DNA from 2 places in the Kribbella jejuensis genome. Region 2 is predicted to be linked to the other one. Evidence: riboswitches for the same ligand, from Rfam matches in the RefSeq annotation. Region 2 holds a riboswitch; the other holds the start of a gene.
The links. Region 2 has a riboswitch for FMN ahead of ribB (3,4-dihydroxy-2-butanone-4-phosphate synthase). Riboswitches for the same ligand answer to the same signal wherever they lie in the genome.

Region 1 (3,845 bases), 2.4 Mb from region 2:
CGATCACCGCGCGGCCGGCGCGGATCTCGTGGATCGCTTCCTCGATCGTGTCGAGCCTCAACGAGCCCATCTCAGCCCACCACCACTGCCTCGGGGGCTGCGGCCCGCTCGCGGTTCTGGATCTTCCACCAGGACGCGAACCCGATCACACAGAACAGCCCGTACACCACGTACATGGTCGCCGACGGGTAGAACTTCGCCTGCACCAGCAGCGGTACGCCGACCACGTCGACGGCGATCCAGATCAGCCAGAACTCGACGAACCCGCGGGCCATCCCGTACGTCGCCAGGATCGACCCGGTGAGGATCCACGCGTCCCACTGCGGGCCCCACGAGCCGAGCGCCTTCAGTACGAAGTACGCGATCGCGTAGAGCACCACGCCGATACCGAGCAGCTCGAGCCGCTCCCGCATCGTCGCCCACCGCGGCTGGACCGCGGCGGTCGCACCGTGATGACGGGTCTGGTACCAGCGGTACCACCCGTACAGGCTGATCAGTGCGAAGAACACCTGCCGGCCGGCCTGGCCCCAGAGGTCCTTGTCCTGCGGGGTGTCGAAGATGCCGCCGACGAAGACCGTGAACAGCAGCACGTTGCCGACGATGCCGACCGGCCACGCCGCGACCAGGCGGCGCATCCCGAACAGCGCGCTGGCCAGGCCGAACACGTTGCCGACGATCTCCCGCACCAGTACCGGCGAGCCGGCGATCGTGACCTGCGAGGTCAGCAGCCAGTTGATCGGGTTCACTTGTTGCCTCCAGCAACAGAAGAGGGGATGGCGCCCGCGGTCAGCAGGCGTTCGACGTACTTCGCGATCACATCGACTTCCAGATTCACCGTGTCGCCGACCTGGTTCGATCCGAGCACGGTCAGCTCCAGCGTCGTCGGGATCAGGCTGACCCCGAACGTGCCGGTGTCGTCGTCCACGTCGGTGACCGTCAGCGACACCCCGTCGATGGCGATCGATCCCTTCTCGGCGACGTACTTCAGGATCTCCGGCGAGGTCGCGATCCGGACGTCCTCCCAGCGCTCGCCGGGCGTCCGCGAGGCGATCGTGCCGGTACCGTCGACGTGGCCCTGGACGATGTGCCCGCCGAGCCGTTCGTGCGCGGCGACCGCGCGTTCGAGGTTGACCGGCGAGCCCTTCTCGAGGCCGCCCAAGCTGGTGCGCTGCAGCGTCTCGCGCATCACGTCCGCGGTGAACACGCCGCCGCCGTAGTCCACCACCGTGAGGCAACAGCCGTTGACCGCGATCGACGCGCCGTGTGCCGCGTCCTCGGTGACCCGCGGCCCGCGGACGGTAAGCCGCGCGGCGTCCCCGTCGAGGTCCAGGGACTCGACCGTGCCGAGTTCTTCGATGATGCCGGTGAACATCTACTTTCCTCCCAGAGGAACCAGGGTCAACCGGACGTCGTTCCCGAGCCGGGTGACGTCCGCTAGCTTGAACCGCCGCAGGTGGTCGATCGATTCCGCGCCGAGGTCGCCGACCGCCGCGAACCCTGAACCGAGGACGGCCGGGGCGACGTACGCGACGATCTGGTCGACCAGGCCGGCGCGCAGGAACGCGGCCGCGAGCGTCGGGCCGCCTTCGAGCCACAGGTGCCGGATCTGCCGGTCGTCGAGCTGCCGGAGCACCTCGGCGGGATCGTGGGTCGGCAGCAGTAGCGTCTCAGCTCGGTCGTTGCGGACCCGCGCGGCCGCCGGGACCTCGCGGTCGCCGACCACCACACGTAACGGCTGCCGCGGCGCCGGTACGTCGTTCTCGTCCCGGACCGTGAGTTCGGGGTCGTCGTCGAGCACGGTCTGCGTACCGACGGCGATCGCGTCGCACTCGGCGCGCTTGCGGTGGACGTCGGCGCGCGCGATCGGGCCGGTGATCCACTTGCTCGTCCGGTCCGGCGCCGCGGACCGCCCGTCCAGCGTGGTCGCGAACTTCCAGGTGACGAACGGGCGCCCGACCCGGACGCTGTGCAGCCACACGTGGTTGACGGCTTCCGCCTCGGACTGCAGCAGGCCCTGTACAACCTCGATGTTCTTGCTGCGCAGCTTCTCCGCGCCACCGGAGGCCGTCCTGTTCGGATCGGGTACGGCGTACACCACGCGCGCGACGCCCGCCTCGATCAGCGCGTCCGCGCACGGCCCGGTGCGGCCGGTGTGATTACAAGGCTCCAGCGTCACGTACGCCGTACCGCCGCGGGCGCGGGCACCGGCCATCCGGAGCGCCTCGACCTCCGCATGCGGGCCGCCGGCAACGGCATGGAACCCTTCGCCGACCGGATGGCCGTCGCTCGCGGTGATCACACAACCCACGACCGGGTTGGGATGGGTACTGCCGATGCCACGTGCGGCCAGCTCGACGGCACGCCGCATCCAGGCGGCATCCATCGGCGACACGTCGTTCACTGCTCGGGCCCCTCGTCGTCACGGACGCGCTGCCGGGGCTTCGCTCGGCACATCTGCTCCGCCGCCGTCGCCGGAACCACCTGGGTCCCAACGCCAGGTCCGTCACCGGACCCCTCGCCGCCGCGGTCCCGCAGGCCTCACAGCCCACGCTCCGCGCCGCCGGGCGCCAGAGCACACCCGCCGACCGCGTGCGCCTCCCATCCGGACTTTCACCGTCGGTCCCGGAATTCCACCAGGTCAACCGCTTCTTCTTGCGAAGTCGCGGGTCGCGGACTGTCACCGCCGGCTCGGAATTACACCGACCCCGGAGCACGCGAGTGGGTTTCACTCGTGCCTCAAGTATGCCTCGTCCCGCAACCTCCACCACGACCCAGGTCACATCGTGGCCGCGGCGTTTGCTATTGCAAAATCATCTTTGCAGTTGCAAAGTACGCGTATGGAACAGAGCGCGCAGAACGTGCGGCAGCAGGTCGAACTGTACGGCGAACCGCTGGGCGAGGTGGTACGCCGGGTCACCGCGGCGCTCGGACTGACCCAAGGTGGGCTCGCGCAGGTGATCGGACTGTCGGCGCCGATGCTCTCGCAACTGGTCAGCGCCCAACGCGTGAAGATCGGCAACCCCGCCGTGGTAGCACGCCTGCGAGCCGCCTCAGAACTCGCCGACCTGGCCATCGCCGGCGGAATCGACCCAACCGACGTCCCCGCCGAACTGAACACCATCCGCTCCACCACCACCGCCTACCCCACCCCAACCACCCACACCCACCCCACCCGAGCCAACCACTCAACCCCACCACCCGACCCGTGGCCGACCGCACCTTCCGAAAGCTCGCCGGCCGTACCCTCAGACATGGCGCGGGCACCCGGGTTGGCCGCCGGAGTCGGGTCGTCGGTCGGTCGGGGGGCGACTGTTCGGGCCAAGCTCTCGCCGGGGTCCGGGGCGGCCGCTCAACCGCAGCAGCCGGTCGCACCGTGGTCGTCTGATCAGCCGGATCTGTCGGCTGCTACCTGGCCGATCGGCCAACCGAACCCGTCGGCCACACCTTGGGCGACCGTTTCGGGCGAGCTTCCGGCGCGTGTCGTCGTTCGGGAGATCCAGGATCTGTTCCGGGCGGTCGCGTCGGCCGAGGAGATCCAGCGGGCGGCCGCGGCAGCGGCAGAGGAATCACCGGCAGTCGCCGAGCTATTACTTGCCTACGGCACCGGCCGGACCGCGGACGCACTCGCGCACTATGACGAGCATCACGGCTGACCACCCCTGATATACCACAAGCCAACTGCACTTTGAGCGCCGTCTCACGCCTTGTCGCGACGGAATGCGAAGTCCCCGGCCTGGTGTTGGGTTGCGATGGCAGGGCCGATCGTCCTGCGTCCATTCAGGTGAGGAGACAGTTGTGCGTGCGTTTCGGCGGGTTGTCGCAGTGGTCGGGGCGATCACCTTGGC
Region 2 (3,845 bases):
CAGGCATCGCACGACGCGCTCGCCGCGCAGAAGCTGGTGCAGAAGGTGCTGCTGAGTTCGATGGCGGAAATCGTATGACGCTGACAGCCGAGCATGCGACGATGCCGGTGCTCGGGCGGCTGCCGATGCACAGCAGCCGGGCCGAGCAGGTCGCGCACATCGCCGAGGCCGCCCGGCAGATCCGGATCCAGGACCTCAAACTCGTCCACTACGCCGGTGCCGGCCACATCGGCGGCGACTTCTCCGCGATCGACATCCTGGCCACGCTGTACGGCGCGGTGCTCGACATCTCGCCGGAGACGGTGCACGACCCGGAGCGGGACCGTTTCATCCTGAGCAAGGGCCACGTCGCAGGGGCGCTCTACACCACGCTGGCCGCGTTCGGCTTCCTCCCGGTCCAGGAACTCGCGACGTTCCTGAAACCGTTGTCCGCGCTGAACGGCCACCCGAACCGGAACAAGGTCGCCGGCGTCGAAGCGAACACCGGCCCGCTCGGTCACGGCCTCCCGGTCGCGGTCGGGCACGCGCTGTCGGCGAAGCTCGACGTCTCGTTGCGCCGTACCTACGTGCTGGTCGGGGACGGCGAGCTGCAGGAGGGCTCGAACTGGGAGGCGATGATGGCGGCCTCGCAGTACCAGCTGGACCGGCTGACCGTGATCGTCGACCGGAACCGGCTGCAGCAGGGCGCGACCACCAAGGAGACCAACGACCTCGACCCGCTGCCGGACAAGGCGGCCGCGTTCGGGTTCGCGGTGGTCGAGGTGAACGGTCACGACCACGGCGAGCTGCTCGACGTCCTGTCCGCGGTCCCGTTCCGCCCGGGCAAGCCGACGTTCGTGATCGCGCACACGCACAAGGGGCACCCGATCTCGTTCATGAGCAACAACGTCGCCTGGCACCACCGCGTCCCCGATGCCGCTGAGTTCGAGCAGGCCCTGAAGGAGCTGAAATGACCGTCCTCGAGACCCGTTCGATCGCGGACCAGCCGCGCTACGACTGCCGGGACGCGTATGTCGAGACGCTCGCCCAGCTCGCCGAGGCCGATCACCGGATCGTTGGCGTGGTCAACGACTCGGTCGGATCGAGCAAGCTGAACAGCTTCCGCAAGGCGTTCCCGGACCGGCTGATCAACGTCGGCATCGCCGAGCAGGACATGGTCGGCGTCGCGTCCGGGCTGGCCAATGGCGGCCGGATCCCGTTCGTCTCGGCGGCGTCCTGCTTCCTCACCGCTCGTGCGCTCGAACAGATCAAGGCCGACGTGGCGTACTCGAACACCAACGTGAAGCTTTGCGGGATGAGCCCCGGTGTCGCGTACGGCGAACTCGGGCCGACGCACCACTCGATCGAGGACATCGCCTGGCTGCGGGCGATCGCGAACATGACCGTGATCGTGCCGGCCGACCCGATCGAGACCGCCGCCGCGCTGCGCTGGGCGGCCGCGGTGGACGGGCCGGTGTTCATCCGGGTCAGCCGGATGAGTGTGCCGAAGGTGTACGCCGACGACTACTCGTTCGAGCTGGGCAAGGCGATCACGGTCCGCGAGGGCAACGACGTGACACTGATCAGCAACGGGACCGTGCTGTGGCGGGCGTTGGCCGCCGCCGAACAGCTCGCCGCGGAAGGGATCTCCGCGCGGGTGCTGTCCATGCCGACCGTGAAGCCGTTGGACACCGAAGCAGTGGTCGCGGCGGCGCGGGAGACGGCCGGCATCGTGACCGCGGAGGAAGCGGTCGCCGCCGGTGGTCTCGGCGGCGCGGTGGCCGAGACCGTCGTACAGCAGCATCCGGCCCGGGTGACCATCCTGGGATTTCCCGAGTTCGCCCCCACGGGGTCGGCCGGCTACCTGCTGGACCGGTACGGGCTGTCCGCCGACGGCATCGCCGACGCCGCCCGCGAGCTGGTCAGGACAGGTAGCTGACCAGGTCGGCGATCGAGACCATGGCGAAGCCGTGAGCGTCCGCGAACGCGCGCAGGTCCGGACCGGTCATCAGCGTGCCGTCGTCGTTCATCAGCTCGCCGATCACGCCGACCGGCGGCAGGCCGGCCAGCCGGACGAGCTCGACCGTGGCCTCGGTATGGCCGGGGCGCTGCCGGACGCCGCCGTCGACGGCGCGCAACGGCAGGATGTGACCGGGCCGGACCAGGTCCGTGCACTGCGCCGAGGGATCGGCCAGTACGCGGACCGTCCGTGCCCGATCCGCGGCGGAGATGCCGGTGCCGACGCCGGTCGCTGCGTCGACGGAGACGGTGTACGCCGTACGCAGGCTGTCCTGGTTGTCCGGCACCATCAGCGGCAGCTCGAGCCGGTCCAGCACCACGGCCGCCGCGGGCGCGCAGACGTACCCGCTCGTGTGGCGGACGAGCAGGGCCATCAGCTCGGGAGTGGCGAGGGACGCGGCGAACGTCAGGTCGCCTTCGTTCTCCCGATCCTCGTCATCGACTACCACCACAGGTCGACCGGCGGCGAGCTCGGCGACGGCGCGTTCGATGGTGTCCAGGCTGGTCAATGTGTTCATCTTCGTTGTCCTCTCGGCGGTGCACATCGTGAGCACTCCGGGGGCAACGACAAACCCACGCCTGCTGTTTCGGAGGCGTGCGGTTGCCACGTGCGTCTTCCCATCCGGACTTTCACCGTCGGTCCTGGAGTTCCACCAGGTCAACCGCTTCTTCTCACGAAGTCACGGGTCGCGGACTGTCACCGCCGGCTCGGAATTTCACCGACCCCAGAGCACGTGTGTTCTTTCCGTCCTCAGCTTAACGTCAACGAGCCTTTCAGGAGTGTCATGTCCATCTCACCCGTCTGGCATGAGATCGAGCTACCGGCGAGCTCCGACTGGGTCGACTTCGAGCACGAAACCGGGCTCCGCCTCCGGCGCCCCACGTTCTACGACGGCGCCGCGCGGAAGGTGCGGTTTGCCGCGCCCGTTGCCGGGCGGTGGGGGTGGGTGGATGGGGATGCGTCGGGGGAGTTCGAGGTGGGGGCGGTGGGTGAGGGGGAGGGCAATCCGTTCTACGTGCATGGGTTCTGGCGGATGTCTCCTGGTGGGCGGAGTCTGGTGCATGCGGACGGGACGCCGGCGGTGTTGGTGGCCGATACCGCCTGGGCGCTGCCGTGGCGTGCGACCCCGGAGCAAGTACGCGAGTACGCCGCCGACCGGCAGGCCAAGGGCTTCAATGCTGTCCTGCTGATGTCGGTGCAACCGGACATGCGAGCGGTCGGCCCGCGGGACCGTACGCAGGACGAGGGGTTCGGGGTGGCCTTCGAGGATCTGTCCGACGGCCACCTCAACGAGCTGAACTTCGAGTACTTCCAGTACCTCGACGAGTTGCTGCGGATCCTCGTCGCGCACGGGATCGTCCCGGTGCTGCAGCCCGTCTTCCACGGGTTCGGTTGGAAGGGCCTCGACGTTGCCGGCGCCGTCGTACCGAGCGAGGAGTACGCCGCCTACTGCCGCTACCTCGTCGCCCGGTACGGCGCTCAGCCGGCGATCTACCTGGTCGGAGCGGACGGCGCCGGTACCGAGCCGCAGATCGCGGCCGGCGGCGCCGAAGTACACGCAACCGACTGCTACAACCAGCCGACCGGCATCCATTACCGCCCGCACATCCGCCCGGCCGCCCACCAGGACGCGGACTGGCTCGACTTCCAGTGGTGCCAGACCGGTCACACCGGCGAGCACGTCCCCGAGCGCGTCGCCGACATGTGGCGGAACCACCCGGTGAAAGCCGTCGCCAACGGCGAACCGACGTACGAACACACCGGCCGCACCGGCGTCGCCGAGGGATGGTGGCAAGGCCACGAAGCGTGGAGCAACCTGTGCGCGGGCGGCACAATGGGTGTCGTC

Region 1: linked by a shared signal. The riboswitch ahead of ribD (bifunctional diaminohydroxyphosphoribosylaminopyrimidine deaminase/5-amino-6-(5-phosphoribosylamino)uracil reductase RibD) and the one ahead of ribB (3,4-dihydroxy-2-butanone-4-phosphate synthase) in region 2 are both predicted to bind FMN.

What each region holds. Positions count from the first base shown of each region.
Region 1 is NZ_VFMM01000001.1:1,126,815-1,130,659, forward strand. It holds gene FB475_RS05400 (bifunctional 3,4-dihydroxy-2-butanone-4-phosphate synthase/GTP cyclohydrolase II) at 1-70, opposite strand, end outside; gene pnuC (nicotinamide riboside transporter PnuC) at 72-746, opposite strand; gene FB475_RS05410 (riboflavin synthase) at 743-1,372, opposite strand; gene ribD (bifunctional diaminohydroxyphosphoribosylaminopyrimidine deaminase/5-amino-6-(5-phosphoribosylamino)uracil reductase RibD) at 1,373-2,383, opposite strand; FMN riboswitch at 2,587-2,717, opposite strand; gene FB475_RS36645 (helix-turn-helix domain-containing protein) at 2,838-3,653, shown strand; gene FB475_RS05430 (substrate-binding periplasmic protein) at 3,796-3,845, shown strand, end outside.
Region 2 is NZ_VFMM01000001.1:3,488,340-3,492,184, forward strand. It holds gene FB475_RS17265 (sugar phosphate isomerase/epimerase family protein) at 1-78, shown strand, start outside; gene FB475_RS17270 (transketolase) at 75-953, shown strand; gene FB475_RS17275 (transketolase family protein) at 950-1,918, shown strand; gene ribB (3,4-dihydroxy-2-butanone-4-phosphate synthase) at 1,902-2,516, opposite strand; FMN riboswitch at 2,603-2,736, opposite strand; gene FB475_RS17285 (apiosidase-like domain-containing protein) at 2,784-3,845, shown strand, end outside.